Regions from separate parts of the Ensifer sp. ENS09 genome, predicted to be linked through region 3. Evidence: predicted binding sites of a transcription regulator. Region 3 holds the regulator's gene; each other region holds the start of a gene.
The links. Region 3 encodes PhoB, which activates phosphate uptake and scavenging genes when phosphate is short. Its sites were predicted from a motif close to TGTCATNNANCTGTCAT; they were not measured.
Positions count from the first base shown of each region.

Region 1: the regulator PhoB is predicted to act here: its motif matches at 5,298-5,314, upstream of IB267_RS02540 (LTA synthase family protein).
Region 2: the regulator PhoB is predicted to act here: its motif matches at 2,725-2,741, upstream of IB267_RS30100 (DUF1868 domain-containing protein).
Region 4: the regulator PhoB is predicted to act here: its motif matches at 5,230-5,246, upstream of IB267_RS29910 (DUF2794 domain-containing protein).

Region 1 covers NZ_JACVBP010000001.1:506,984-514,478, forward strand. The annotation lists gene IB267_RS02515 (diguanylate cyclase domain-containing protein) at 1-55, opposite strand, end outside; gene IB267_RS02520 (ankyrin repeat domain-containing protein) at 306-2,042, opposite strand; gene IB267_RS02525 (TolB family protein) at 2,208-3,035, opposite strand; gene IB267_RS02530 (hypothetical protein) at 3,059-3,394, opposite strand; gene IB267_RS02535 (NAD+ synthase) at 3,398-5,080, opposite strand; gene IB267_RS02540 (LTA synthase family protein) at 5,349-7,280, shown strand; gene IB267_RS02545 (DUF1003 domain-containing protein) at 7,464-7,495, shown strand, end outside.
Region 2 covers NZ_JACVBP010000007.1:254,922-262,416, reverse strand. The annotation lists gene hisC (histidinol-phosphate transaminase) at 1-850, opposite strand, end outside; gene IB267_RS30110 (polyprenyl synthetase family protein) at 855-1,769, opposite strand; gene mtgA (monofunctional biosynthetic peptidoglycan transglycosylase) at 1,915-2,688, shown strand; gene IB267_RS30100 (DUF1868 domain-containing protein) at 2,791-3,525, shown strand; gene IB267_RS30095 (glutathione S-transferase family protein) at 3,522-4,169, shown strand; gene rpmF (50S ribosomal protein L32) at 4,315-4,500, shown strand; gene IB267_RS30085 (membrane protein) at 4,658-5,059, shown strand; gene phaR (polyhydroxyalkanoate synthesis repressor PhaR) at 5,154-5,732, opposite strand; gene IB267_RS30075 (acetyl-CoA C-acetyltransferase) at 5,956-7,137, shown strand; gene IB267_RS30070 (hypothetical protein) at 7,151-7,495, shown strand, end outside.
Region 3 covers NZ_JACVBP010000002.1:957,283-964,777, forward strand. The annotation lists gene IB267_RS12750 (Hsp33 family molecular chaperone) at 1-455, opposite strand, end outside; gene argF (ornithine carbamoyltransferase) at 755-1,672, opposite strand; gene IB267_RS12760 (aspartate aminotransferase family protein) at 1,777-2,976, opposite strand; gene IB267_RS12765 (GcrA family cell cycle regulator) at 3,398-3,919, shown strand; gene phoB (phosphate regulon transcriptional regulator PhoB) at 3,989-4,672, opposite strand; gene phoU (phosphate signaling complex protein PhoU) at 4,875-5,588, opposite strand; gene pstB (phosphate ABC transporter ATP-binding protein PstB) at 5,639-6,454, opposite strand; gene pstA (phosphate ABC transporter permease PstA) at 6,468-7,495, opposite strand, start outside.
Region 4 covers NZ_JACVBP010000007.1:218,741-226,235, reverse strand. The annotation lists gene IB267_RS29930 (ABC transporter ATP-binding protein) at 1-494, shown strand, start outside; gene IB267_RS29925 (ABC transporter permease) at 491-3,043, shown strand; gene IB267_RS29920 (Bax inhibitor-1/YccA family protein) at 3,265-4,011, shown strand; gene IB267_RS29915 (GNAT family N-acetyltransferase) at 4,134-4,688, shown strand; gene IB267_RS29910 (DUF2794 domain-containing protein) at 4,805-5,209, opposite strand; gene IB267_RS29905 (thioredoxin family protein) at 5,524-6,297, opposite strand; gene acnA (aconitate hydratase AcnA) at 6,503-7,495, opposite strand, start outside.

The DNA.
Region 1 (7,495 bases), on a different contig from region 3:
GGGTACAGGCGGCATGGATCGCCCAGACCGTCTTGTCCCGTTTTGCCTGCCGCAACGCCTTTTCCACCACGCCAGTCCCCCTCGTCCGCACCGGCCATGCCGGGCATTCTAGCACTTGTGGAGGTGCGATGCGCAACGATGGCAGCCGATACTGAGGGCACCCTAGCGGCCAATATCGAAGTTTGGCTTAAATAAGCTGGTGATGAAATAATTAACGATTTCAACCGACTGAATCACCCGACAATCAGCGGTCGCAGCGGAGATCTGGAGGTGCGGGCAGTCGCCCGCGCCTCCTTCTGCAGAGCCTATTGCGGAGTGGCGGCCGAAGCGCGCAGCAACGCGATGATCTCCGCATTGCCTTGCTCTACGGCAAGATCGCGTATCGATGGACCTGCGGCGCCATCCCGCAGGCGCGCATTCGCGCCCCTTTCGAGAAGCAGCTGTACCGATTCTGCCTGCCCGTTGATCACCGCGAAGGCCAGCGGCGTCATCCAGTCGTGCTGCGGTTCCGGCCGGCCGCGGCCGCGGAACGTGCCGAATGGCGTTTCGATCAGATCCGGCTGCCGGTCGAGGATATCGGCGAGGCGCGCGGTCACACCGAAGGACGCGGCTGCGAAGACATCGAGCGGCTGATCCTTCAGGAATGCGACCATCTCCTCCTTGCCGTTGTACTTGGCCCAGCCGATCGGCGGTGCATGATGGTAGGGGTCGCGGGCCGAGGCATTGGCGCCGTGATCGAGCAGGCGCCGCGCCATCGCGACATGGCCGTGCAGCGCCGCCTCGTGCAACGGCGTGCGCGAGGTCATGCGGTTGACGTCGAAGCCGAGCGACAGCATCAGCGCCACAGCATCGTGCCGGTCCTCGCCCGCCGCCTCGTGCAGGATAGCCGGGTGCGCGGCCTGGGTTCGGGCCACAAGCGTCGGATCCGCGTGGACGAGTTCCCTCGCCTCGTCGGCCTTCACTTCGCCGATGGCGCGGGCCAGCCGGTCGACATCTTCCAGCGGTGCTTCGGTCGCGCCGCGCGACACGAGGTATTGCGCCAGCGCCGGATCGCCGCCGAGCTCCGCCCATTGATAGGGCGTGCGCCCCTTGATTGGGCGATTGACGTCGGCCCCGTGCGCGACGAGCAGCCGGACGCGATCTGCCATCCGCTTTTCCAGCGCCCAGGCAAGCTGATAGTCGAAGACGCGCTCGCCGTCTTCGACCAGACCGCCATCGTTGCGCACCAGCCAGTTGTTGCGGTCGTCGGCATTGAGGCCATGATCGAGAAGCAACTGCAGGCAGGAATTGTCCGGCTCGAACATCCGGTTGTAGAGCGCCTGGCTGTCATTGGCCCGGGCACCGGCATTCAGCAGCAGCCGCGCAAAGGCAAGGCAATCCGGGTGCGGCGGCTGCCGCTCCGGCCCTGCCTCGCCCTCACCGAAAACGCCTGTCAAAGCGGTGAAACGATACTGGCCGTTGTCGAGCCAGTAGGCGTTTGCATCAGCCCCGCGCGCGATCAGGCGGGCGCCCGCCGGCAGCGACGAGCGGCCGGGAACGCGTGCATAGGCGGCATAGAGCAGCGGCTCCCAGTCAAACGGACCACCGCGCTTCTCTGCAAGTTTCGGGTCGCCATCGAGAAAGCGGTCGATCGCCGCGGCGTCGCCGAGTGCGGCGGCCACGTGAATGCTGTCCCCGGCGATCTCAGGATGGTCCTTGAGCAGATCAAGCGCCTGAGAGAACCGCTCGGGATCGGCGGCGATGTCGCCGAAATAGGAGACCGTCGCCAGAGCGAGAAAGCGGTTTGCGACCTGTTCGGTCGACGGCGTGCCGCTCTCGGCCTTCTCCAGATGCCGCTTCAGCCGCGTCCAGCTGGCAAAGCCGAATTCGCGGGCCAGCACCAGTTGGGCATCCTGAAGGCCCATTGCGGTCGGTTCGGAGAAGTAGGGAATTGCCCGCTGCCTAACACTGGCATCGCCAGCCTTGACGGCCTTCAAAAAAGCCTTGGCCCGTTTGCGGATCGTATCGAGGGTAATGTTCGCGGAAAGATCGCGCGTGATCATGAAAGACCTCCTTTCATTCACGTCCGGTATCCGCGCCCACAGACTGAAAAGAGGTGTGGCAACCAAGTTCAGTGAGACAGGCGGGCCTTGCCCTTCCCGCGGATCGGATGCGCCCTGCGAACGACCGCTTCGCTAGCATGGTCCCGATATACTTGTCCAGCGCGGTCAGCTTTCCGGTTCGTAGCGGACGAAGGCGAAACGATCGCTCGACGGCGCCCAGTTCGGAACATTGATCGTTCCCTGCCCGCCGAAGAGCGCGAACAGGATGCGGGCATTGCCGCCGTCCATGTCCATCAGCCTCAAGCGGACATTGAGGTCTCTTGGGTGATCGAAGACATCGCCGTCATAGGAAAGCACCAGCAGGTGCTTACCATCAGGCGACGGATGCGGGAACCAGTCGCCATAGGGGCTGTCGGTGATCCGCGTGACGTCGCGTCCGTCCGGGCGGATCCGCCAGATCTGCATCTGGCCGGTACGGCTGGAGTTGAAATAGATCCATTCGCCGTCTGCCGACCAGTCCGGCCCGTCATTGCGGCCCTCGCCATGGGTCAGCCGCCGCTCCTCGCCGCCATCGACGGAGGTCGTGTAGATGTCGAAGAGCTGGTCGCGGATCCCGCAATAGGTCACCGTTTTCCCGTCGGGCGACCAGCCGTGCCAATAGGACGGCAGGTTGCGGGTGACGAGCCGCGGCGTGCCGCCTTCGGCCGGCAGCAGATAGACCGCCGATTTTCCGAACTCGGTCTTGTCGCTGATCGCGATCGTCTTACCATCCGGCGAGAGGCCGTGATCGTTGTTGCAGAGCGTGGCAAAGCCTGTATCGATCTCCACCGGCTCGGAGCCATCAAGATCAAGCCGATAGAGCCTGCCGTCGCCATTGATGATCAGATGCTCACCGTCGCGCGACCAGTTTGGCGCCTCGACCAGCCTGTCCGTCTGCCAGACAACCCGCGTCTCGCCGGTCAAGATGTCGTGGATTTCGACGGAACTGCGCATGCTCTTCTCCCCGGATATGGCCGCTATCTCTTGTCTTCACCGACCGGCAGGGTCGCCAACACCTTGGAACAGACCGATTGCATCAGGATGGAATCGCGCCGATCCCGCCAGGTGGTGAGCAGACCCCAGGCTAGCAGGAGCAGGATGCAGATGAAGGCAACGCCGACGAGAGTGAGGCTTCCCGTCGCAAGGCCATAGGTCCCGAAGATCGCAGGCGTCGCGAAATAGCCGACCTGCGCCGAAAGCTGCCGGCCGGCCGAAACGTCGCTCGCCGACCAAAGTCGCAGGAGCCGGATTTCCTCCTCCGTAAATTCTGGACGGCCCTGTCGGCCGTCCGTCTCCTCGGAGCGGGTGTCCACTCCCTAGCCCCGATCGCGGAAGCGATTGGTGATCGGGTAGCGGCGGTCGCGGCCAAAGTTCTTCTTGGTGATCTTGACGCCCGGCGCCGATTGCCGGCGCTTGTATTCGGCGATGTAGAGCAGATGCTCAACCCGGTGAACGGTCGCCTCGTCGTGGCCGCGAGCGACGATTTCGTCCGTTCCCATTTCCTTTTCCACCAGGCATTCGAGAATGTCGTCGAGCACCGGATAGGGCGGCAGCGAATCCTGGTCCGTCTGGTTCGGGCGAAGCTCGGCCGAAGGCGCCTTATCGATGATGTTCTGCGGAATGACGATGCCGGAAGGACCGAGCGCGCCCGGCGGAACCGTGGTGTTGCGCCAGCTCGAGATCGCGTAGACCTGCATCTTGTAGAGGTCCTTGATCGGGTTGAAGCCGCCGTTCATGTCGCCATAGAGCGTGGCGTAGCCGACCGACATCTCCGACTTGTTGCCCGTGGTCACCACCATCGAGCCGAACTTGTTGGAGATCGCCATCAGAATGGTGCCGCGGGTGCGGCTCTGCAGGTTCTCCTCGGTGATGCCGGACTCCGTACCTTCGAATGTATCGGAGAGAGCGCTGAGGAACCCTTCGACCGGCTCGGAAATCGGCACGATGTCGTAACGGCAACCAAGCGCCTCGGCGCATTCCTTGGCGTCTTTCAGCGATTCCTGCGAAGTGTAGCGGTAGGGCAGCATGACCGTGCGCACCCGCTCCTCGCCGAGCGCATCGACGGCAAGTGCCGCGCAGATGGCGGAGTCGATGCCGCCGGAAAGGCCGAGCACCACATTCTTGAAGCCGTTCTTGTTCACATAGTCGCGGAAGCCGAGCAAGCAGGCGCGGTAGTCCGCCTCCTCCCGTTCCGGCAGGCGCGACTTCAGGCCGTGCTCGCAATGCCAGCCGCTGTCGCCCTTCTTCCACTCCACGATCGAGATCGCCTCTTCGAACTGGCTCATCTGGAAGGCGAGCGACTTGTCGGTGTTGAAGGCGAAGCTGGCGCCGTCGAACACCAGCTCGTCCTGGCCGCCGAGCTGGTTGGCGTAGATCATCGGGAGGCCCGTCTCGATCACCTGCTTCAGCACCACCTGATGGCGCACGTCGACCTTGCCGCGATAGTAGGGCGAGCCATTGGGCGACAGCAGGATTTCAGCACCGCTTTCGGCCAACGTCTCGCAGACCCCGAGATCGCCCCAGATGTCCTCGCAGATCGGAATGCCGATGCGCACGCCGCGGAAATTGACCGGCCCCGGCATCTGGCCCGGATCGAACACGCGCTTCTCGTCGAACTCGCCGTAGTTCGGTAGGTCGACCTTGTCGCGGACCGCGATCACCTTACCGTCGTCGAGCACGGCTATTGAATTGTGCCGGCCGGTTTTTGCCAGCCGCGGGAAGCCGATAATCACGCCCGGACCGCCATCGGCCGTCTCGGCAGCGAGCTTTTCGACGGCCTGGAGACACGCCTTCAGAAAGGCCGGCTTCAGAACGAGGTCTTCCGGCGGATAGCCGGAAATGAACAGCTCCGTCAAAAGCAGGAGATCGGCGCCCTGGCGCGCCGCGTCGGCGCGCGCCTCACGCGCCTTGGCCAGGTTTCCGGCAATGTCGCCCACGGTCGGATTGAGCTGGGCAATTGCGATGCGAAGGAGCGAAGGGGCGTTTTTATGGGCGGTCATGAGCGGGCCTGTCGGTCTGTCCTGAACGATTGCAGCTGACTTTCGCAATGTTCTTTAGCGCAATCTGCGGGAAAATACCCACAGGCAATCGCAACGACACGAAAAAAACCGAAAAATTCTGTTTTTCCCGGTCCTTATGCTGGGCTGTTCGCGTGGCTTCACGCCACGAAAAGCCACCCTCCATGTCCGTTAAGAAACCATTCATCCCCTGTTCAAAATGACGGGCGTATGACAGTTACACGACGCATTTATGAAATTGGAGAATATGTTGGCCAGTATCGATTCCGCGGTTGCGAGAGGCTCACGTGTCTATGTCGATAGACCGGGCTTCGCCACACGGCACGCCAAGACGCTCGCGGCCACCCGCAGCGCATTCTTCTCCCTCTTCGTCGCAGCCGTTCTGGTATTCCTCGTCGAACTGATCGTGCGTCAGTCGCTTGCCGATAGCATCGCCTACATGCTCGATCCGACGCGCCCGGCGCTGACGACCGTTGGCGCCTTCTTCCTGATCCTGCTCGCTGTCGACGGCATTTTCGGTCGCGAGCACAAGTCTGCCGTGGTGATTGCGCCGCTTGCCATCATCCCCGCCGTCGTCTGCCAGCAGAAGCAGGTCTTCCTGTCCGATCCGCTCTATCCGACCGATTTCCTGTTCGGTCGCCAGATCATGGAACTGATGCCGGTTCTGGTGAAGGACCGTCCGTGGACGGCCGTCGGCATCGCTGTCGGCCTGGTCGTCGCCGTCGTTGGCATCGCCCTCCTGCTGCGCTTTGCCTGGCGCACCTTCCCGAAGCTCACGACCCGCGAGCGCATGGCCCGCCTCGCCTTCGCGCTGCCGCTGCTCGTCGCCTTCTGGAACATCATGGATTACAACCAGTTCTCCTGGATCCGTGATCGCCTCAAGGTCATCCCGATCATGTGGGACCAGACCGAGAACTATAAGCACAACGGCTTTGCGCTCGCCTTTGCCATCAACCTGCCGATGGCCAATGTCAGCGCGCCCGCCGGTTACATGGCCGACGCGATCGACCGCATCCCGGTGAAGCCGCTGCCGGCCGGCACCTCGCACCGCGGCAAGCCCGACGTCATCGTGCTGATGAGCGAATCCTTCTGGGATCCGACCCGCCTGCCGAACGTCAAGCTGTCGCCAGATCCGATGCCGACGATCCGCGAAATGCAGTCGGGCAACGTCTTCTCGCCGGAGTTCGGCGGCATGACCGCCAACGTCGAGTTCGAGGCGCTCACCGGTTTCTCCAACGCGTTCCTGCCCTATGGCAGCATCCCGTACCAGCAGTACATCCGCAATCCGATCCCGTCGCTTGCCACCTTCTTCCGTGGCGAAGGTTATGTCTCGCGCGCCATCCATCCGTTCCAGAGCTGGTTCTGGAACCGGACCGCCGTCTACAAGGCCTTCGGCTTCGACATGTTCAAGTCGGAAGAGAACATGCCGCCGATGCAGAAGCGCGGCATCTTCGCCTCGGACGAATCTCTGACCGACGAGATCATCCGCCAGGCCGACGCGATGGACGATCCGTTCTTCTTCTTCGCCGTCACGCTCCAGGGCCATGGCCCCTACGAGGCCAACCGCTACGCCAACAACACCATCAAGGTCGAAGGCGACCTGCCGGAAGCCGACCGCCAGGTGCTTGCCACCTATGCCCAGGGCATCAAGGAAGCCGACGACAGCCTGAAGAAGCTGATGGACTGGGCCAAGAACCGCGACCGCGAAACGGTCATCGTGCTCTTCGGCGACCACCTGCCGCCGCTCAACACCGTCTATACCAGCACCGGATTCATGAAGGGCGTGACGGCGGAACGCAAAGGTTCGAAGGAGCAGATGAAGGCGCAGCATGAAACGCCGCTCGTCGTCTGGTCGAACAAGACCGGTCCGAAGAAGAACGTCGGCACCATCAGCCCGGCCTTCCTCTCCTACCAGATCCTCAAGCAGTCCGGTTACGAGCACCCCTACTATACCGGTTTCCTCGGCAAGGTGTACGACCAGTACCGCGTTGTCGACCGCTACATGCTGATCCGCAAGAACGGCAAGGAAGTCGCCGAATGGTCGCGCCAGCCGAAGGTGCCGGCACTGCTGCGTGACTACCGCTTCCTGCAGCACGACATGATGTTCGGCGACCGCTTCTCGACCGACCGGTTCTTCAAGTCGCACGCGGACCTGTTCGCAAGCGCTGCCGAAACCCACTGAAACAAGAAGCCGGACCGGTCGCACCCGGTCCGGCTTCGCGCCTTCCGCCATGGCGGTATTGGCTGACGCCTGAATTCCCCCCATGCCTTAAGCTTTTGATGGATCGCACGCGGGCAAAGCAAAACCGCTGCGCACTTTTGCGCGACATGCCCTAGATTTATCCGGCCAACACCGGAGATCCCCATGCCGCATTTCAACGACATTTCGAAACAGCT
Region 2 (7,495 bases), on a different contig from region 3:
CGCGCGCGGTCAGTTCGGCCCCAAGGCGCTCGCGCGATGCGATGATCCTGCCGCGGGTTTCCTCGAACCAGGCTTCGTCCTCGATTGCGGCAATGGCGCCAGCCTGGGCCGGACGGCCGAGCGGATAGGAGTTGAAGCTGTCCTTCACCCGCTCCAGCGCCTCGATCAGCGGCCGCTGGCCGATGGCGAAGCCGACGCGCAGGCCGGCAAGCGCACGTGACTTGGAGAAGGTCTGGACGACCAGCAGGTTCTCGTATTTCGAAACCAGCGTTGCGGCGGACTCTCCGCCGAAGTCGACATAGGCCTCGTCGATGACGACGGGCTGGTCCGGATGGCTTGCAACCAGCTGCTCGATGTCGGCGAGCGGCAAGGCGATGCCGGTCGGAGCGTTGGGGTTCGGCAGGATGATGGCGCCGCAGGGCCGGTCGTAATCGACGAGATCGATCTCGAAGCGATCGTTGAGCGGTACCTCGACCGTGTCGATCTCGAAGAGCCGGGCGTAGGTCGAATAGAAGCTGTAGGAAATATCCGGGTAAAGCAGCGGCGCGTCGTGTTTCAGCAAGCCGGCGAAGATATGCGCCAGCACCTCGTCGGATCCGTTGCCGACGAAGACTTCTTCGGCGGTCACGCTATAGCGTGTGGCAATCGTCTGGCGCAGCGTCAACGCCAGCGGGTCGGGGTAGAGGCGAAGATCGCTGCTCGCTGCCGCGGCGATCGCGTCGAGCACCTTCTCGGACGGGCCGTAGGGGCATTCGTTGGTGTTGAGCTTCACCAGGTTTTCGATGCGCGGCTGTTCGCCGGGCACGTAGGGTTTCAGCTTGGAGACGATCGGCGACCAGTATTTGCTCATGGATCTAGCTCCTGCGGTTGGCGATGAAACGGGCGGCTTCGACGAGAATGGCCGAGCGCTCGCCATAGGGCGCAAGCAGCGCTTCGGCTTCTGCGACCAGTTGCTCCAGTCGCTCTTCCGCCCAGGCCTGGCCGTGTAGCGCCAGCAGCGTGCCCTTGCCGCGGGCGGCGTCCTTGCCGGTTGCCTTGCCCATGGTCTCCGCATCGGCGGTGAGGTCCAGCAGGTCGTCGGCAAGCTGGAAGGCAAGGCCGATCTTTTCGCCAAAGGCGCGAAGCCGCGCGCGATCGTCCCTGGAGGCGTCGGCGACAATGGCTCCAGCCTCACAGGCAAAACGGATGAGGGCCCCCGTCTTCATCGCCTGCAGTGTGACGATCCCGGCCTCGTCCGGCGGCAATTTTTCCGCGGCCAGGTCGAGCGCCTGTCCACCGGCCATGCCGCCGTGGCCGGCGGCGCGACCGAGCGCCAGAACCAGTGCCACCTTCTGCGCATCCGAAAGCGAGGTCTCGGGTGCTGCAATGATGTCGAAGGCGAAGGTCAGCAGGCTGTCGCCGGCAAGGATCGCTGTCGCCTCGTCGAAGGCCTTGTGCACGGTCGGCTGGCCGCGGCGCATGTCGTCGTCGTCCATCGCCGGCAGGTCGTCATGGACGAGCGAGTAGCAATGCACGCATTCGAGTGCGGCGCCGACCCGCAGAGCCGCGTCGGCATTGCCGCCGAGAAGATCGGCGCATTCGATCACCAGGAAGGGGCGCAGGCGCTTGCCGCCGTTCAGCACCCCGTGGCGCATGGCAGCCAACAGGTTTGCCGGCCGGGCGATTTCGTCGGCTTCCGTCGTCTGGCCGAGCAGACGTTCCAGCAGCGCCTCGACGGCGCGGGCATTGGTGGCGAGGCGACGGGTAAAAGGCGATGGTTCCTGGCTCATGCGCGCTCTTTGACATGAGCGAAGGGGGCTTTCAACGGGGATTCGTGTCGCAGCCGCGCGCTTTCCCTGGGACAGCCGCCTGCACGCCTTGCCTTTTGCCAGAAAGCCCGTTCAACTCTGCCTGCGCATGCACTAAGAGAAGCGGATGGACAGCGAGGTGAACAGTCAGGCCGCGAACGTCGTTCCGGAAGCGCGCGAGGAGGGCGAAGTGCCTTCCAGTCGCTGGTCTTCGCTTCGTCGGACGTTGCGCACGCGCCGCCGCCAGATCGTGCTCGCCGTGCTTGGCCTGCTCGTCCTTCCTTACGCACTGATCGTTCTCTATCTGGTGGAGTTCATCCATCCCGTCTCGACGCTGATGCTGCGTGATCTCGTGCTGCTGCGCGGCTACGATCGGCAATGGGTCGAGTTCGACGATATCGCCCCGGTTCTGGTGCAGTCGGTGATGATGTCGGAGGACGGCCAGTTCTGCGCCCATGACGGCGTCGACTGGGGCCAGATGCGGGGCGTGGTCGAAGATGCGCTCGAAGGGGAATCCACCCGCGGCGCCAGTACAATTCCGATGCAGACGGTCAAGAACCTCTATCTCTGGAACGGCCGCTCCTTCCTGCGCAAGGGCATGGAACTGCCGCTGGCGGTCGCCGCCGACTTCGTCTGGAGCAAGCGGCGGATGATGGAGATCTATCTCAATATCGCCGAATGGGGCGACGGGATCTACGGTATCGAGGCGGCCGCCCGCCACCATTTCGGGGTTTCGGCGTCGAAGCTTTCGCGACGGCAGGCGGCGCTGCTTGCTGTTTCGCTGCCCAATCCGAAAGAGCGCAACGCCGGCAAGCCGGGCCGCGGGCTGAAGCGCCTGGCGAACCTGATCGAGCGCCGCGCCAGCCGCTCCGGCGGTTACATCACCTGCCTTTATAATTAGGATCAGACCTTTTCATTGGATGGGCTCACTGGGCGATGTCATGTTCGCGTTGTAGAGTTCTGCCATCTGGGCCTCTCTCCCTTTGAAAGGCTCGATCGCTCCATGACCTTGATTTCCCCCTCGCTTCTCGCCTTTGGCCGCAACGCCAACCATGCCCCGCCGAGACATCTCGGAACGCGCTACGACACCGAAGGCCGCTTCCTGCCGGAACCGGGCAACACGGTCGTCTCTCACGTCACTGCCGGGTCGCCGTCCGAGGCCGCCGTGCTTGGCGTGCGCGACCGGTTGATGGCGATGCCCGAGGCGCGGCAGTTCGCCTTTACCGCGCCCTCCAGCCTGCACATGACAATCTTCCAGGGCATCATCGAACACCGCCGGAAACTCCCTTACTGGCCGGCTGACATGCCGTTCGATACGCCGATCGAGGTGATGACCGCGCACTACCGCGAACAGCTCGCGAATTTTGTGCCGCTGGAGCCGTTCCGCGCCCGCGTGACCGAGGTCACCCCGACGGGCCTTGCACTCGAAGGCGACAGTGCCGCCGATCGCGCCTGTCTCAAGGCCTGGCGCGACGCCTTCGCAGACGCCTTCGGCTACCGGCATCCTGATCATGACGATTACGAATTCCACATCACCTATGCCTACCCCGTCGACTGGCTCGACGATGGGGCGCTGCTGCGCTGGCAGGTGATGCTGGACGAACAGCTCGCTTTTTTGCGCGAGCAGGCGCCGGTGATCGCGCTCGACCCACCCGCTTTCTGCTCGTTCGAGGACATGAACCAATTCGAGGAACTGATCGTTTTCTCGGAGAGACCAGCAACCAAGGAACGGAAATGACCGGACTTACGCTTTTTGTCGGCAACAAGAACTATTCGTCCTGGTCGATGCGGCCATGGATCGCGATGATGGCGGCCGGCATCGATTTCGAGGACGTGGTTATCCCCTTCGACTTCGCCGCCGGCAATCCGGAAATACGCGCGGTCTCGCCGACCGGAAAGGTGCCGCTGCTGAGGCATGGCGATTTCCTTGTCTGGGAATCGCTTGCGATCATCGACTACGTCGCCGAGCTTTTTCCCGATGCCGGGCTGTGGCCGGCCGACCGTCAGGCGCGCGCCCGGGCGCGCAGCTATTCGATGGAAATGCTCTCCGGTTTCAGGGCGTTGCGCGGCGCTTGCCCGATGAACATCCGTCGGGCGAAGAAGGCGCTGGACGTTGCCGAGGACGTCCGTGCGGATGTCGCCCGCATCGAGACGATCTGGCGGCAGGCGCTCGCCCAATCCGGCGGTCCGTTCCTCTTTGGCGCCTTCACCGCGGCCGATGCGATGTACGCACCTGTGGTCAACCGCTTCGACGTCTATGATCTCGTTGCGGATCCAGAAACGCTCGGCTACATGAACCGCGTAAAGGCACATCCGGCGTTCCTGAAATGGGAAGAAGCCGCCCGCGCAGAGCCTTGGGTCGTCATCGAAGACGAGGTCTGAAAAGGTCGAGTCGAAAAATTGCCCGTGGGGACTGGTCAAACAGCAGCTGGCCATGTATAAGCGCGCCAAATTTCCGTGATTAACATCTGTTTTACACGGCCATTTCGGCTGCTGAACAGTGTTTGCCCGATAAGTGGAGAATGAAATGGCTGTACCTAAAAGAAAAACGAGCCCGTCCAAGCGTGGCATGCGCCGTTCGGCTGACGCTCTGAAGACCCCGACCTACGTCGAAGACAAGAACTCCGGCGAACTGCGCCGCCCGCACCACATCGACCTGAAGACCGGCATGTACCGTGGCCGTCAGGTTCTGACCCCGAAGGAAAGCGCATAAGCGCTTCCGTTCGCGGATTAGGTTCAAAGGGCTGGCTCTGCCGGCCCTTTTGTTTTGCATCTGACATGATCTTGCTTGGTCGCCGTGGTATCGCTGGCGCCTTGCGTGACGACGCCGCACAAACTTGGTCCCCCATAAACGCGGTCAAGGAGTTCTGATGCTTGCTGCCATACCGCTGCTGATCCTGCCTTTTGCAATCTACAATCTCGCGATGATCGGAATGTTCGGCGGCCTCGCCGGCCTGAACGCCGACATGGTGTCGCTCTCCATGCTATCAGGCGCGACCTGGACGATGCGCTTCGGCGACCTCCTGATCGTCGGCGCCTTGCTGCTGCTCTTCGTCGAGCTGCTGAAAGCGACGCGCACGAGCAGCCGCGCACTGATGGATCATCTGCTCTCGATGATCCTGTTCATCGTCTTTTTGATCGAATTTCTGCTGCTCGCACCGGCGGCAACGCAGCTCTTCTTCATCCTGATGACCATCAGCTTCATCGATGTCATCGCCGGCTTTGCCGTCTCGATGCGCTCGGCCGGCCGCGACGTGTCGATTGGCCTCTAGGCCCTTACGGTTCGAGGCGACGCCGCCCCGATTTCCGCGATCGCTGTTGCAGGTGAAGTGAAGGCAGGAAGCGTTTTCCCTGCCTGGTCGTCCTTTAGCCGAGATTGTCGAGCTTGGTCTGGAGCGCGCGCAGCTGCTCCTTCAGTTCGTCGATATCCTTGGCTTCGGCCTTCTTCGTTTCCTTCACCGGCGGCGCGGTGATGAAGGGCGAAAACATCTGCATGGCCTGATGGAACATCTCGGTGTTGCGACGCACCTGCTCTTCGACAAGTTGCAGCGGAACCTGCAGGTTCTTGCCGAGCGGCGTGTCGCCGAAGGCCTTGTTGATCTGCTCGCGCATCTGCGACTGCTGCTCGGTGAAAGCCTGCATCGAATGTTCGAGATAGCTCGGCACCACCATCTGCATCTGGTCGCCGTAGAACGAGATCAGCTGGCGCAGGAAGGAGATCGGCAGCAGCGTATTGCCGGTCTTGGACTCCTGCTCGAAGATGATCTGCGTCAGCACGGAATGGGTGATGTCCTCGCCGGATTTCGCATCCTGAACGATGAAGTCCTCACCCTTCTTCACCATCACAGCCAGGTCGTCGAGCGTGACATAGGTGCTGGTCCCGGTGTTGTAGAGCCGCCGGTTCGCATATTTTTTGATAACGATCTGGCCTTCGTGCTTCGCCATCAGGGTCTCCTCTCCCCCATCATCCCGTCTTTATTGCGTTTTTCAGAGTATCCGCAAAAGCGCGCCGCTGACAATGTCTTTGTGCGTTGCGGCGACGCAAGTGCAAAATCTTGCGGTTGCGTTTTAGGTGATGCTTTTATGGCACTGCATCAAGGCGTTTGACTTGCGTCGCGCGCTTTGCCAGTCTGCCTCCATTAGGCCAGAAGATCTGAGGAAACGTCCCATGAGCAATCCCTCCATCGTGATCGCCAGCGCCGGCCGCACCGCGGTCGGATCCTTCAACGGCGCCTTCGGCAACACGCCGGCGCACGAGCTTGGCGCAGCCGTCATCAAGGGCGTGCTCGAGCGCGCAGGCATCGAAGCCGGTGAGGTCGACGAGGTTATCCTCGGCCAGGTGCTTCAGGCCGGCGAAGGCCAGAACCCGGCGCGCCAGGCTGCGATGAAGGCCGGCGTTCCGCAGGAAAAGACCGCCTGGGGCATGAACCAGCTCTGCGGCTCCGGCCTGCGCGCGGTCGCGCTCGGCATGCAGCAGATTGCAACCGGTGATGCTGAGATCATCGTCGCGGGCGGCATGGAATCCATGTCGATGGCGCCGCACTGCTCGCATCTTCGCGGCGGCGTGAAGATGGGCGACTTCAAGATGATCGATACGATGATCAAGGACGGCCTGACCGACGCCTTCTACGGTTATCACATGGGCATTACCGCCGAGAACGTCGCTCGCCAGTGGCAGCTCAGCCGCGAGGAACAGGACGCATTTGCGCTCGCCTCGCAGAACAAGGCGGAAGCCGCCCAGAAGGCCGGGCGCTTTGTGGACGAGATCATTCCCTTCATCGTCAAGGGCCGCAAGGGCGACGTCACCGTCGACCAGGACGAATATATCCGCCACGGTGCAACGCTCGACCAGATGACGAAGCTGCGCCCCGCCTTCGACAAGGAAGGCACGGTCACGGCAGGCAACGCCTCGGGCCTCAATGACGGCGCTGCAGCAACGCTACTGATGACCGAGGCGCAGGCCTCCAAGCGCGGTATCCAGCCGCTTGCCCGCATCGTTTCCTGGGCAACCGCCGGCGTCGATCCGCAGGTCATGGGCACCGGCCCGATCCCGGCCTCGCGCAAGGCGCTGGCTAGGGCCGGCTGGGCGATCGGTGATGTCGAACTGGTGGAAGCCAACGAAGCCTTCGCGGCCCAGGCCTGCGCGGTCAACAAGGATCTCGGCTGGGATCCGTCGATCGTCAACGTCAATGGCGGCGCGATCGCCATCGGTCACCCGATCGGCGCGTCCGGCGCCCGCGTGCTCAACACGCTGCTGTTCGAAATGAAGCGCCGCGGCGTTTCCAAGGGGCTCGCAACGCTCTGCATCGGCGGCGGCATGGGCGTCGCCATGTGCGTCGAGCGGCTCTGATCGGTCTGGCGGCATGAACAGCGCCAGGTGGGTTCCATTTTCCCTGCTTCTGGCCGGTTCGCCGATCGTTTCTGCACATGCCAATCCCGCGCCTCTCGACGAGGCGCGGCTGGTACAGTGCATGCTGAAACATACGACTTCCGACGAGGAGAGCGTTTTCAAGGACGTGATGGTCGCGGCCTTGAACGATGACAGCGGTGCGCTGAAGGCGTCGCTGGAGCAGCTCTCCGAGGTGATGATGGGTCTCGCTCTGGAAAAGTGCGAGGTGGCTCTGTCCGCTCTGGCTACGCCGCAGTTTCAAGCGGTCGCCGGGCTCTACGGGCAACAGGTCGGCGAAAAGCTGATGAAGAAGGCATTC
Region 3 (7,495 bases):
CCGTCGAGCGCAACGATACCCTGGTAACGCTGGGTATGTGCGCCCTGGTCGATGGTGAAGGCGAGCACGCCCTTTCCGAGCAGCTCGTGCGAAAGGGTTCGGCCGTCCTTTTCGGCAGCCGCGAGCGCTTCCTGATCGTAGCGGGCATAGGCGCGCACGCGATCCGGCGTCGAGAAATCGGCGACGACCAGATCGACCGGGCCATCGCCTTGCGTCTGGACGATCAGCTTGCCTTCGAACTTCAGCGAGGTCCCGAGCAGCACGGTGAGCACGACGGTTTCGGCAACCAGACGTGCGACCGGAAGCGGATAGTTGTGGCGCTCGAGGATTGCGTCCAGCATGGGGCCGAGCTGCACGGCGCGGCCGCGCACGTCGAGGCCTTCCACCTGGAAAGGCACGACGTGATCGTCACCGGCAAAGTCGAACTCACCAAGCCCTGGCGTCATGTCAGTCATGTCTTGCTCCTTGCCTTCAGCCACCAAGTTGCACCAGAGATATTGCTATCCCCGCGCAACGTGCTCGCTGTCTCAGTTGATCCCGCGATAAACGGATTGTCCACCAGGTATGTGCCGCCGCCATAGCAACGCACCACCTCGACGGTTGCGCGCTCACTACATTCAGGAGCGCCCGTATGCCGCCTAAATCGTGTCGCACGTGGACAATGTCAAGTGCGGTGCACACGCCCCTATATGGCGCACGCTCGGCGGAGCGCACCGAAGCCTCTTCGCCGCAGTCGCGCGACCGGGAAGCCGGCTCAGACGAGCCCCATGCACCAGGCGATGACCGACTTCTGCGCGTGCAGGCGGTTTTCCGCCTCATCGAAGACCACCGACTGCGGGCCGTCGATCACGTCGTCGGTGACCTCTTCGCCGCGGTGCGCCGGCAGGCAGTGCATGAACAGCGCATCGGAGGCCGCACGCTTCATCAGCGCCTCGTTGACCTGATAGGGCTGGAAGACGTTGTGGCCGCGGGCGCGGTGTTCCTGGTTCATCGAAATCCACGTGTCGGTCACGACGCAATTGGCGTCGGCGACGGCCTGCTCGGCGTCATGACACAAGAGGACCTCGCCGCCATTGTTGCGCGCCCAATTCAGGAACTTGTCCTGCGGCTCGGAGCCGAGCGGCACGGCCATGTTCATACGGTAGCCGAAACGGGCGGAACCTTCGATCAGCGAATGCAGCACGTTGTTGCCGTCACCGGTCCAGGCAATCGTCTTGCCCTTCACCGGACCGCGATGCTCCTCGAAGGTCAGGATATCGGCCATGATCTGGCAGGGGTGCGTATCGTCGGTCAGGCCGTTGATGACGGGGACCGTCGCATGTTCGGCCAGCTCCAGAAGACGGCGGTGGTCGGTGGTGCGGATCATGATGGCGTCGACATAACGCGACAGGACCTTGGCTGTGTCGCCGATCGTCTCGGCGCGGCCGAGCTGCATTTCGGTACCCGACAGAAACAGGGTTTCGCCGCCGAGCTGGCGCATGCCGACATCGAAGGAAACGCGCGTACGGGTGGAGGGCTTTTCGAAGATCATCGCCAGCATCTTGCCGGCGAGCGGCTTCTCGGCGGTTCCGGCCTTGGTCGCCGCCTTTCGGACGCGCGCATCGTCGATGATCGTCCGGAGGTCGGCGGCCGTCATGGCCGAAAGATCGAGAAAATGTCTGGTGCCTGCCATCGTACTCGGTTCCTGTCTGAAAAATCGGTCCCTGGTGCGGCACGCTATCGACGTGCCCGCACGAAGGTCATTCTAACGCCTTAGTCGGCCCTGGGTCGCTACCTTCAGGCCGCGGCGTTGCCGCTTGCCTTGCGAACCGCCTCGGCGGCGCGTTCGATACGCGCCAGGCCCTCGCGGGCCTCCTCGGCCGTGATCGTTAGCGGCGGCAGCAAACGCAGTACGTTTTCGCCGGCCGGCACGGCCAGAAGCTTCTCCGCGCGAATTTCCTTCAGCAGATCGGCCGAAGGGCCCTTCACCTTGATGCCCAGCATCAGACCGTCGCCGCGGATCTCATCGATGACATCAGGGAAACGGTCCTTGAGCGACGCAAGACCCTGACGGAAGACCAGCGCGACATCGCGCACATGCGTGAGGAACCCGTCGGCCAGAACGACGTCGAGCACGGCGTTGCCGACGGCCATGGCCAGCGGGTTGCCGCCATATGTGGAGCCATGCGTGCCCGCCACCATACCAGATGCGGCTTCCTCGGTCGCCAGGCACGCGCCGAACGGGAAGCCGCCGCCGATACCCTTGGCGACCGCCATGATATCCGGACGGATATCGGCCCATTCATAGGCAAACAGCTTGCCGGTGCGGCCGACGCCGGTTTGAACCTCGTCGAGGATCAGGAGCAGGCCGAACTCGTCGCAGAGCGCGCGCAGTTCCTGCATGAACTCCTTGGTCGCCGGGCGGATGCCGCCCTCGCCCTGGATCGGCTCGATCAGGATCGCTGCAGTTTCCTCTGTGATCGCATTCTTCACGGCAGCGATATCGCCGAACGGGACCTGGTAGAAGCCCGGCGCCTTCGGCCCGAAACCTTCGATGTACTTCTGCTGACCGCCGGCGGCGATCGTCGCGATCGTGCGGCCGTGGAAGGCGCCTTCGAAGGTGATGACATGGAACTTCTCCGGGTGACCCTTGGAGAAGTGGTAACGCCGTGCCGTCTTGATGGCGCATTCCAGCGCTTCCGCACCCGAATTGGTGAAGAACACCTTGTCGGCAAAGGTCACCGCGGTCAGCCGGCGACCGAGGCTTTCCTGGCCCGCAATCTCATAGAGGTTGGACAGATGCCAAACCTTGTCGGCCTGCGCCTTCAGCGCGTCGACGAGGTGGGGATGCGCGTGGCCGAGCGAGTTCACGGCAACGCCGGCACCGAAATCGAGATAACGCGTGCCGTCTTCAGCGATCAGCCAGGCGCCCTCTCCTCGCTCGAAACGCAACGGCGCGCGCATGTAGGTATCGTAAAGCGGCGTTGTTGCAGTCATGCGAGGCTCTCCTTCACTCCAGATCGACATCGATCCCGCGCCTCACGCGGGCCGATAAAAATCAAAAATGCCGCCTTTCGGCGGCGCAGGCACTATTCCCATTTCGCGGTGCAATGTCAACAAAACCAAGCCTTGCAGCGCAACATGAAGGGTCGATTCCTGGCAGCAGAAAAATCGTCCGGGAGGGCTTGCAAAAATGCAACGCTGGCCGAGCAAGTTGGGGAAAACTACGAAATCGATTCGGCCTGATTCCCGGGACTCTTGCCACAGAGTCCAGCGGTCAGTACGTTAACATTCAATTACTAGACGCATGCGGCGGACCTAGTCACCAAAAGAGTTATCGCGTTTGCAACCCCGGGGCTCAGCCGGGGTGCGGTGAGGGATTCTGCCATCCCCAACGCTGAGAACGGAGAGTGCAGAAATGAACTGGACTGACGAGCGGGTGGAGAAACTGAAGAAGCTTTGGTCCGAGGGCCTGAGCGCAAGCCAGATCGCGGCACAGCTCGGCGGCGTCAGCCGTAACGCTGTCATCGGCAAGGTTCACCGCCTGAGCCTGCCGGGTCGCGCCAAGGCCGGTGGCAGCACCACGACGGCGGCCCGTCCGAAGCGCCCGACTTCGGCACCGCGCGCGCCGAACTACGCTTCGCGCGTTTCGACCCGCCCGGTTGCACGCGCGGCCGGCGCTGTCGTTCTCAAGGAAGAAATCGAAGTCGATCTCGTTGCCGAGCAGGATTTCAGCACCCGGACCGACGTTGTCGTGCCGATGTCGCGCCGCCTCGAGCTGACCCAGCTCACCGAGCGCACCTGCAAGTGGCCGATCGGCGACCCGCTGAAGGAAGAGTTTCACTTCTGCGGCAACGATTCCCCGGAAGCCTCGCCTTACTGCACCTTCCATGCGCGGCTGGCCTACCAGCCGTCGGGGGAGCGCCGCAGGGCCCGCTAAGAAGCCGGACAGCATCAACAAAAAAAGGGGCCGATCGGCCCCTTTTTTTGTTGGCGACTTTCAGACCGCTCAGCTTTCGAGCGAATAGCCGGCGCCGCGAACGGTGCGGATGACGTCGGGCATGTTCGAGAAGTTCAGAGCCTTACGCAGACGACCGACATGCACGTCGACGGTGCGCTCGTCGACATAGATGTCATGCCCCCAGACGCCATCCAGAAGCTGCGAGCGAGAGAAGACGCGGCCCGGCGAGGACATCAGGAACTCCAGAAGACGGAACTCGGTCGGGCCGAGGCGCACTTCGCGGCTGCGGCGATGAACGCGGTGGGTCTCGCGGTCGAGTTCGATGTCGCCGCAGCGAAGCAGAGTCGAGAGCACCTCGGGCTTTGCCCGGCGCAGCATCGCCTTGACGCGCGCCATCAGCTCCGGCGTCGAGAAGGGCTTGACCACATAGTCGTCGGCGCCGGTCGCCAAACCCCGGACGCGCTCGCTTTCCTCGCCGCGCGCCGTCAGCATGATGATCGGCAGACGTTCGGTCTCCGGACGCTGGCGCAGCCGACGGCAAAGTTCAATGCCGGAAACACCGGGCAGCATCCAGTCGAGGATAAGCAGGTCGGGCAGCCGCTCCTGAAGCCGGATCTCCGCCTCGTCGCCCCTGAGGATCGTGTCGACGTCGAAGCCTTCGGCTTCCAGATTGTAACGCAGCAGAACGCTCAGCGCCTCTTCGTCTTCGACTACGGCGATTTTTGGCAACATCAGGTAACGTCTCCTTACCGCGGGCGGCCTTTGGGCTCATCGGCCCGGCCGGCGCTCAGACACTCTAAATCTGGAGCACATCCGCCGATTTCAAAGGCGGGGCGAAAACCGCGTGCTTCAGATACAGGAACTCGGGGCCGCGACCGAAGCCGCGACCGGATCAGATTTCAAAGGGCATGCATGCTTGCGGCGCGCTTGGCGCTCAGTCGTTGACCGAGCCCAGCGTCGACGTGGTGTCATCCTTCGGACGCTCGCCTTCCGGCTGGGCGCCCGTCGCCATGTAATAGATCGTCTCAGCGATATTGGTCGCATGGTCGCCGATGCGCTCGATGTTCTTGGCGCAGAACAGAAGATGCGTGCAGGGCGTGATGTTGCGCGGATCTTCCATCATGTAGGTCAAGAGCTCGCGGAACAGCGAGGTGTAGATCGCATCGATCTCCTCGTCGCGCTCGCGGATGCTGTTGGCCTTCTCAGGCGAGCGCGAAGCGTAGACGTCGAGCACCTCCTTGAGCTGGACGAGAGCAAGCTCTGCCAGGTGCTCCAGGCCGCGGGCGAGCTTGCGCGGAATGCCGGATCCGGCAACCGCGATCACGCGCTTGGCGGTGTTCTTGCCAAGGTCGCCGACGCGTTCCAGATCGGAGGCGATGCGGATCGACCCCATGATCTCGCGCAGGTCGGCGGCGACCGGCTGGCGCTTGGCGATGGTGACGATCGCCTTCTCGCCGATCTGGCGCTCGGCGTCGTCGAGAACGGTGTCGTCCGAGATCACCTTCTGTGCGAGAGCGAGGTCGGAATTGACCAGCGCGCGAACGGATTCGGCGACCATCTGCTCGGCGAGACCGCCCATCTCCGAGATGCGGCGCGTCAGGTACTTCAGTTCTTCGTCATAGGCGGACATGATATGCATGGACATGATCGTCGATCCTTACGGGCGCTTTGCAGTTACTGTTGCAGCCTTATGCGGCCTCAGCCGAAGCGGCCCATGATGTAATCCTGGGTGCGCTGGTCATCCGGATTGGTGAACATCTTGTCGGTGTCGTTCTCCTCGACGAGATTGCCGAGGTGGAACATGGCGGTGCGCTGCGAAACGCGGGCGGCCTGCTGCATCGAATGGGTCACGATGACGATCGTGAAGTTCGTGCGCAGTTCGTGGATGAGCTCTTCAACCTTGGCCGTCGCGATCGGATCAAGCGCAGAGCAGGGCTCGTCCATCAGGATGACTTCCGGGCTGACGGCGACCGCACGGGCGATGCAGAGGCGCTGCTGCTGACCACCGGAAAGGCCAGTGCCCGGCTCCTGCAGACGATCCTTTACCTCGTTCCACAGACCGGCCTTCTGCAGGCTGGTCTCGACCACTTCGTCAAAATCGGCCTTGGTGCGGGCAAGTCCGTGGATGCGCGGACCGTAGGCGACGTTGTCGTAGATCGACTTCGGGAACGGGTTCGGCTTCTGGAAGACCATGCCGACGCGGGCGCGCAGTTCGACGACGTCGATCGTCGGGTCATAGATGTCGTCCTCGTCGAGCGTGATCTTGCCGGTGACGCGGCAGTTCTCGATCGTGTCGTTCATGCGGTTCAGCGTGCGCAGGAAGGTCGACTTGCCGCAACCCGAAGGACCGATCAGCGCCGTGACGGTGTTCTCGCGGATGTTGAGGTTGACGTCGAAAAGCGCGCGCTTCTCGCCGTAGTAGACCGACACATCCTTGCCGATCATCTTGTAGGGCACGGTGTTCATTTTCTGATCCAGGGCCTTCTCGACTGCTGCTTCTGACATGATGTTCATAGTAATTACCTCACTACCAGCGGCGCTCAAAGCGACGTCGCAACAGAATGGCTCCAAGGTTCATGACGACCAGGAAGATGAGAAGAATGATGATTGCGCCAGAGGTGCGCTCGACGAAGGCGCGTTCCGCCTCGTTGGCCCACATGTAGATCTGCACCGGCAGCGCCGTCGACGGTTCCATCGGCGAACCGGGAAAATCGACAACGAAGGCAACCATGCCGATCAGGAGCAGCGGCGCCGTTTCGCCAAGCGCATGGGCAAGACCGATGATGGTGCCGGTCAGGATACCGGGCATGGCGAGCGGCAGCACGTGGTGGAAGATGGTCTGCATCTTCGACGCACCGAGACCGAGGGCCGCCGAGCGGATCGACGGCGGGACCGCCTTCAACGCCGCACGGGTGGCGATGATGATCGTCGGCAGGGTCATCAACGTCAGCACGAAGCCGCCGACGACGGCTGCCGAGCGCGGCATGCCGGCGAAGTTGATGAAGACGGCAAGGCCCAGGAGACCGTAGACGATCGACGGAACGGCCGCGAGGTTGTTGATGTTGACCTCGATCAGGTCGGTCAGCCGGTTCTTCGGCGCAAACTCCTCGAGGTAGATCGAGGCGGCGACGCCGATCGGAAGCGACAGCACCAGCACGATCAGCATCATGTAGAGCGAGCCGAGGGCAGCGACGCCGACGCCCGCCGCTTCAGGACGGCTGGAGGCGCCGAAGGTGAAGATGCCGGTGTTGAAGCTCTTCTTCAGGATGCCGGCGCTCGCCAGATCGTTCATCCAGGTGACCTGCTGGTCCTTGACCTTGCGCTTGCCCTCATCGACAGAGAGATCGATCTGGCCCTTGAAGGCGGAGTCGATGTTGGCTTCGGCCAGCAGCGTGACAGGAACCGTCTTGCCGATGATCGACGGGTCGGCGACGACCATGTCGCGCAGCAGCGTGCGGGAGCTGGCGGAAACCATGTCGGTCGCCTGCTTGACCTGCGGCCGCTTGGTGGCGTCGATACCAAGCTGCTTGACGAGCGCGTCGCGCACCAGCAGCG
Region 4 (7,495 bases), on a different contig from region 3:
AGGACCGGGTCGCGGACTTTCGCGGACGCAACATCGGCATCGTCTTCCAGTCCTTCCACCTCATTCCCAACATGACGGCGCTCGAAAACGTCGCCGTGCCGCTTGAGCTTGCCAACGTTCCGGACGCCTTCGAGATTGCGCGCAAGGAGCTTGTCGCCGTCGGCCTCGGCGAGCGGCTCAGCCACTATCCGGGCCAGCTCTCGGGCGGCGAGCAGCAGCGCGTTGCGATCGCACGGGCGCTTGCGCCCTCGCCGAAGCTTCTGATCGCCGACGAACCGACCGGTAACCTCGACGCCGAAACCGGACGGCAGATCGCCGATCTGCTTTTCGCCGAACAGCGTGACCGTGGCATGACACTTGTGCTCGTGACCCATGACGCCGCCCTTGCCGACCGTTGCGCGCGGCAGGTGCGGGTGCGCTCGGGCGAGATCGTTGCCAGCGGCGCGGCGGACCCCGTGGCGGTGGCGCCGGTCCAGCAGGCGGCCTCCGCATGATCGGCGCGCCTTCGGTACGGCTGAGGCCGCTGCTTGCCCTCAGGCTGGCGCTGCGTGAAATGCGCGGCGGGCTCAAGGGCTTCTACATCTTCCTCGCCTGTATTGCGCTCGGGACCGCGGCGATTGCCGGCGTCAACTCGCTATCGCAATCGATCACCGCGACGATCGCCTCGCAAGGGCAGGAACTGCTCGCCGGCGATATCCGCTTCGAGCTCAACAATCGTGTCGCAACGGCCGAAGAGCGCGCTTATCTCGATGGCCTTGGAACCGTTGCGGTTTCCGCTGGCCTCAGATCGATGGCGCGGTTGCCGGATGGCTCCAACCAGGCCCTGGTGGAACTGAAGGCCGTCGATGCGGCCTATCCGCTCTACGGCACGCTGGAAAGCGCACCCGACCGGCCGCTACCCGACCTCATCGCCCGCGACGGCGACGTCTTCGGTGCGGTCGTGGCGCCTCTGCTGCTCGACCGCCTGGACGTCAAGGTCGGAGACGAAATCCTTCTCGGCAACGCCCGTGTCCGGATCGCCGGCACGATCACGCGCGAGCCCGACGCGCTTTCCGACGGTTTTGGCTTCGCGCCGCGCATGATGGTTTCAGAAGAAGCCCTGGCGGCGACGGGACTGGTGCAGACCGGAAGCCTCGTTGAGCACACATACAAGGTGAAGCTTGCCGACCCGGCAGGGGTCGCCACCGTTCGCACCGAGGCGGAGAAAAGCCAGCCGGCCGCCGGCTGGTCGATCCGCACCAGCGGCAACGCAGCACCGGCGCTGACGGCCAACATCACCCGCTTCTCGCAGTTCCTGACGCTTGTCGGCCTGACGGCGCTGATCGTCGGCGGCGTCGGCGTCGCCAATGCGGTGCGCGCCTATCTCGATGCCAAACGCAGCGTGATCGCGACCTTCAAATGCCTGGGCGCGCCTGCCGCCTTGGTGGCGATGATCTATCTCGCACAGATCCTGATGATCGCGCTGATCGGCATCGTCATCGGGCTCGTGCTCGGGGCTCTGATCCCCTTTGTCGCAGCGCAATTCCTGGCCGACCTGCTGCCGATTTCGACCGCTTTCCATCTCTATCCGGGCGCGCTTGGGCTTGCCGCTCTGTTCGGTGTGCTGACGGCGCTGACCTTCGCCATCCTGCCGCTCGGCCGGGCGCGCGCCATTCCGGCGACGGCGCTCTTCCGCCAGCAGGGCTTCGATCCCTCGGGCTTTCCGGCATGGCCCTATCTGCTCGGTGCCGTCGCGTGTCTGGCCGCGCTTGCGGGCCTGGCGATCTTTACGGCCTACGACCGCTACATCTCGCTCGTCTTCCTCGGCGCAATCGCCTTCGCCTTCATCGTGCTCAGGGCCGTTGCTCTTGCGATCGCCTGGCTGGCGCGCCGCAGCCCGCGGGTCAATTCGCCGGCTCTCAGGCTGGCGATCGGCAACATTCACCGTCCGGGTGCGCTGACCTCCTCGGTGGTGCTGTCGCTCGGCCTCGGGCTTGCGCTGCTCGTGACGCTGGCGCTGATCGACGGCAATCTGCGCCGCGAACTCACCGGAAGCATGGCGGAGCGCGCGCCGAACTTCTTCTTCGTCGATATCCAGGGCAGCGAGATCGAAGGTTTCCGCTCGGTGCTGAACCAGGCGATCCCGAGGGGCAAGGTCATCGAGGTGCCGATGCTGCGCGGCCGCATCACCGCCTTCAACGGCGAGGACGTGAACGGCCGCAACGTGCCGCCCGCAGGCCAATGGGTGCTGCGCGGCGACCGAGGCATCACGTACGCCAAGAACAAGCCGGAGAACTCGACGCTGTCCGAGGGCACCTGGTGGCCGGCCGACTACAGCGGCGAACCCCTGGTTTCCTTTTCGTCCGAGGAGGCCGGCGAACTCGGCCTGAAGATCGGCGATACGGTCACGGTCAACGTGCTCGGCCGCAACATCACCGCCAAGATTGCCAACTTCCGCAATGTCGAGTGGGAATCGCTGTCGATCAACTTCGTCATGGTGTTCTCGCCGAATACCTTTGCCGGCGCACCGCATGCCTGGCTGGCGACGGTGATCGATCCGTCGGCGACGCCGGAAGAGGAGGCGGCGGTTCTGAAGGCCGTCACCAATGCCTATCCGACGATCACCAGCGTGCGGGTGAAGGACGCTCTCGACATTGTGAATGGTCTGCTCGGGCAGCTGGCAACGGCGATCCGGGCGGCGGCCGCCGTGGCGCTGGTCGCTTCCGTGCTGGTACTGGCCGGCGCGCTTGCTGCCGGCAACCGGGCGCGCGTCCATGACGCGGTCGTTCTGAAGACGCTGGGGGCAACGCGGGTGACGCTCATCAAGGCGTTCAGCTACGAATACGCGATCCTCGGTCTTGCAACCGCCGTTTTTGCGCTGTTTGCCGGCGGTATCGCCGCCTGGTTCGTCGTCAGCCGCATCATGACGCTGCCATCGAGCTTCCTGCCCGACGTGGCGATCGTGACGGTTGTGGCGGCGCTGGTGATGACGGTCGGCATCGGACTTGCCGGTACATGGCGCATTCTCGGGCAGAAGGCGGCGCCGGTCCTGCGCGAACTTTGACCGGGCCGAGTTAACCGTAAATCCCTATTGCACCGGACTGAATCGGTCCGGTGAAACGGAATCCGGGAGTGCCGGGTCTTGTGTGCAGCGGGTTTCGGCATCATATTTGTCCACAGGCATGCTGGAGCTCCGCAGCGGCGCCTGGGCGTGGAAGCTCATCTTCCAGGGCGATACTCGCCGCCCGACACCGTAACATCCACCGGAGCTTGAATGAGGAAACAATGGCTGATCTGAGAAATTACCAAACCCGAATGTCGCCCGCCGGCGCTCAGGCGGGTGCCGTGATTGACGAAGGCCTTCGCGCATACATGCTGAAGGTCTACAACCTGATGGCGCTTGGTCTGGCGATCACTGGCGTCGCGGCCTACCTGGCCTTTCAGATGGCGTTTTCGGATGGCCAGCTGACTGCCTTCGGTGCTGCGATCTACACGAGCCCGCTGAAGTGGGTGGTGATGCTGGCGCCGCTGGGACTCGTGTTCTTCATGAGCTTCCGCATCAATAGCATGAGCGTTTCTGCCGCGCAGACGACGTTCTGGATCTATGCCGCCCTGATGGGCCTGTCGCTGTCGTCGATCTTCGTGATCTACACCGGCCAGAGCATCGTTCAGACGTTCTTCGTGACCGCCGCTTCGTTCGGCGCCCTGTCGCTTTACGGCTACACCACGAAGAAGGACCTGTCCGGCATGGGTTCGTTCCTGATTATGGGTCTGTTCGGCGTCATCATCGCGTCTATCGTCAACATCTTCCTCGGCTCTTCGGCGCTCGCCTTCGCGATCAGCGTGATCGGCGTGCTGATCTTCGCAGGCCTCACCGCCTACGACACGCAGAAGATCAAGGAAATGTACTTTGAAGCCGATGACAGCACCGTTGCCGGCCGCAAGGCGATCATGGGCGCGCTGACGCTCTACCTCGACTTCATCAACCTGTTCATGTTCCTGCTCCAGTTCATGGGCAACCGGAACAACTAAGTCTGAACAGCAGACGGAAAAGGCGGCTTCGGCCGCCTTTTTTGTTTCTTGAAGCAGCTTGAAAGCGTCCGGGCTCCGTGGGAGTGAAAGGACGACGAAACCTTGGGATCAAGTCTAAAGCCATGTCCCTGACCCTGCGCGACGCCACCCTGGCCGATCTTCCCGTCATCACCGAGATCTATCGCGAATCCGTGTTGCACGGCGTTGCGACCTACGAGATCAACCCGCCATCCGAAAAGGAGATGCGGGCCCGGTTCGAAACGATCATCGGCAACGGCTACCCTTATATGGTCGCGGTAGACGAGGGCGGGACGATCATAGGCTATGCCTACGCATCCGGTTTCCGCACGCGCACGGCCTATCGTTTCCTGGTCGAGGATTCCATCTACCTGGCGCCGGAAGCCCGCGGCAAGGGCGCCGGCAAGGCGCTGCTGGTCGAACTCGTCCGGCGTTGCACGGAGCTCGGCTTCCGCCAGATGGTCGCGGTGATCGGTGGTGCCCATCCAGCCTCGATCGCCGTACATCGGTCGCTCGGCTTCGAACTGCAGGGCACGATGAAAGCGACCGGCTTCAAGCACGGCCGCTGGCTCGACACGACGATCATGCAACTCGCGCTTGGCGAGGGACAGGCGACCGACCCGCCGGAAGACGTCTATCCGGACACGCTCTACCAGTGATCGTCGCTTGCTGAAGGGTCTCGGTCGGCGAAGTGCGCTCGCAGCGCGGTAGCCAAATCGGGCCGTTTCCACCTGTGACGTCGGCGTGCGTCCTGATGGCACCCTTTCCCGGGTGGTCAGGTTTCCACCAGCCTCAGCACCTTGTCGAACACCTTGAGCACCTGGGCGAGCTCGTGGCCGCGTTTCAGGATCGTGCCGTGAATGTTCAGCACGCTATAGGCGCCCTGTTTCGCGGCCAGTTTCGGGTTCTTCTCGATCCGGTAGAGCGGCATTTCGCCCGAACGCTTGAACACCGAGAAGACCGCGCGGTCCCTCAAGTGGTCGATGGCGTAGTCCCGCCACTCGCCTTCGCCGACCATGCGGCCGTAGACCCACAGGATCTGGTCCAGTTCGCGGCGATGGAAAGTGATGGGGGGAGCGTTCTTGGCGTTCTTGTATTCGTGAAGATCGACGACCACTTCGGAAGTGGTCTCGCGCTGATGGCGCGCCTCGCCTTGCGGCAAATCCGGCTCATCGGTCATCGGCAATCCGGCCTTCTGTTGTGACAGAACGATTACAGTGTGCCTGACACGAGCCGAAAAGCAAGCCGGAAGCCATGGGACGGTGAGGTCATTTCTTGCCTCTGCCCCATTTCAGTCAAACCGGCGCCCCAATTCATCGCAAAACTCGCGGGCGCTGACGGACAGAGTCGTTGCCACCGTATGTCCGGTCAGATCGTCATGCTGCGGGAGTTCACCGAACGCAGTTATGGCCGGTTCGGTCCGGTAACTTCGAACCCTCAGCCCCAGCCCCTCGATGCTGCCGGGCCGAACCAACCCCTTGCGCTTCGCCGTCCCTACAATTTGCCCTGAGGGCCGGCGAGCACGGCCGCAGCGCCGATGATGGCGCCCGGCGTTTCCTTGTCCTTCATCGATTGCAGCAGGATCGCGCAGCCGCTGTTTCCGGGGCGCTCGGTCAGCACCGTCGCCGGCAGCGTGAAGGTCGCAGGCTGGCCGTCCCACATGCCGATCGTCTGAATGTCACGCACCGCATGCCAATAGGGGACTTCCTTGCCGCTGTTTTCCCCCTTTTCCATCTTCACGATCTTGGCGCGATCGAAATAGACGACGACGACATTGGCCTTGCCGATACCGCTGCCGACGGTGATCTGGATTTCTTCACCAAGGATCTTGGCGTCGACGGGAACGGCAAGCCCCTTGCCTTCCGCCTTCATCGTTTCCAGCCGCGTCTTGATTGCCTGCAGGTTGCCGCCGTTCAAATGGTCGCGGCCATTCAGGATCGCCTGCGGCGTGTAGACGCCGTTGCGACCGAGCATGCGCGCATAGGCATATTGCCGCTCGGTGTTTTCCTTCGATGCCAGCGTGTCGGCCCAGCCGAGATAGTTCCAGTAGTCGACGTGATAGGCGAGCGCCACCACATCGCCTTCGTCGACCAGCGACTTCAGCGCCGCATCCGCCGGCGGACAGGACGAGCAGCCCTGGCTGGTGAACAGTTCGACAACGCCCTTGACCGCCTGTTTCTCCTGCGCCCCGACGGGGGTAGTGGCGGCTGCGAGCAGCCCGAGAGCCAGCGCAACAGGACGAATGAAAGAACGGTCTGCGGATGTCATGGCGTCACTTCGTTACCGGCCGTCGGCCTACTCCTTGTGGGGGAGTTCACTACATACGACGCCCCTGCATCAACGGGAAGTCACGTTGGAGTGAGGTGGCAAGTGAGTGCGATCCAGCAGCCGGATCGCGGCAGTTGCACCTCAAAGAAAGAGCCGGGGCGCCTGTCGGCGTCCCGGCTCCAGAGCCTTGTCTGCGCTCGCGCGATTAAGCGGCGAGGTCGCGCAGAACCGTCTGCAGGATGCCGCCGTTGTTGACGTAGGTCACTTCATCGAGCGTATCGATACGGCAGACCAGCGGCACGTCCTTCACGCTGCCGTCGCCATAGGTGACCTTTGCAACGCGCTTTTCGCGCGGCTGTACGTTGGCGAGGTTTTCGATGGTGACGATCTCATCGCCCTTGAGGCCCAGCGATTCCCAGGTCGTGCCTTCCTCGAAGACGAAGGGAATGACGCCCATACCGACGAGGTTCGAGCGGTGGATACGCTCGAAGGACTGCGCGATGACGGCCTTGACGCCGAGCAGGTTGGTGCCCTTGGCAGCCCAGTCGCGCGACGAGCCGTTGCCGTATTCGACGCCGGCGAAGATGACGAGCGGAACGCCCTCTTCCTTGTACTGCATGGCGGCGTCGTAGATCGACATCTCTTCCTTCGACGGATAGTGGATGGTGTAGCCACCTTCCTTGCCGTTCGGGCCGAGCATGTGGTTGCGGATGCGGATGTTGGCAAACGTGCCGCGCATCATCACCTCATGGTTGCCACGACGCGTACCGTACTGGTTGAAGTCGGCAACGCCGACGCCATGACCGATGAGGTAGGCACCAGCCGGCGAGGCAGCCTTGATCGAACCGGCCGGCGAGATGTGGTCGGTGGTGATCTTGTCGCCGAAGAGACCAAGCACGCGGGCGCCCTTGATGTCGGAGATGCCCGAACCGGACTTGCCCATGCCGACGAAGTAGGGCGGGTTCTGGACGTAGGTCGAACCATCGTCCCAGGCGTAGGTCTGGCCCGGAGGAACCTGAACGGCCTGCCAGTTTTCGTCGCCCTTGAACACGTCGGCGTACTTGGTCGCGTAGAGTTCGCGGGTGACGTACTTGAAGATGAACTCCTGGATTTCCTTGGAGGTCGGCCAGATGTCCTTGAGGAAGACCGGCTTGCCGTCCTTGTCTTCGCCGAGCGGCTCGCTGGTCAGGTCCTTCTG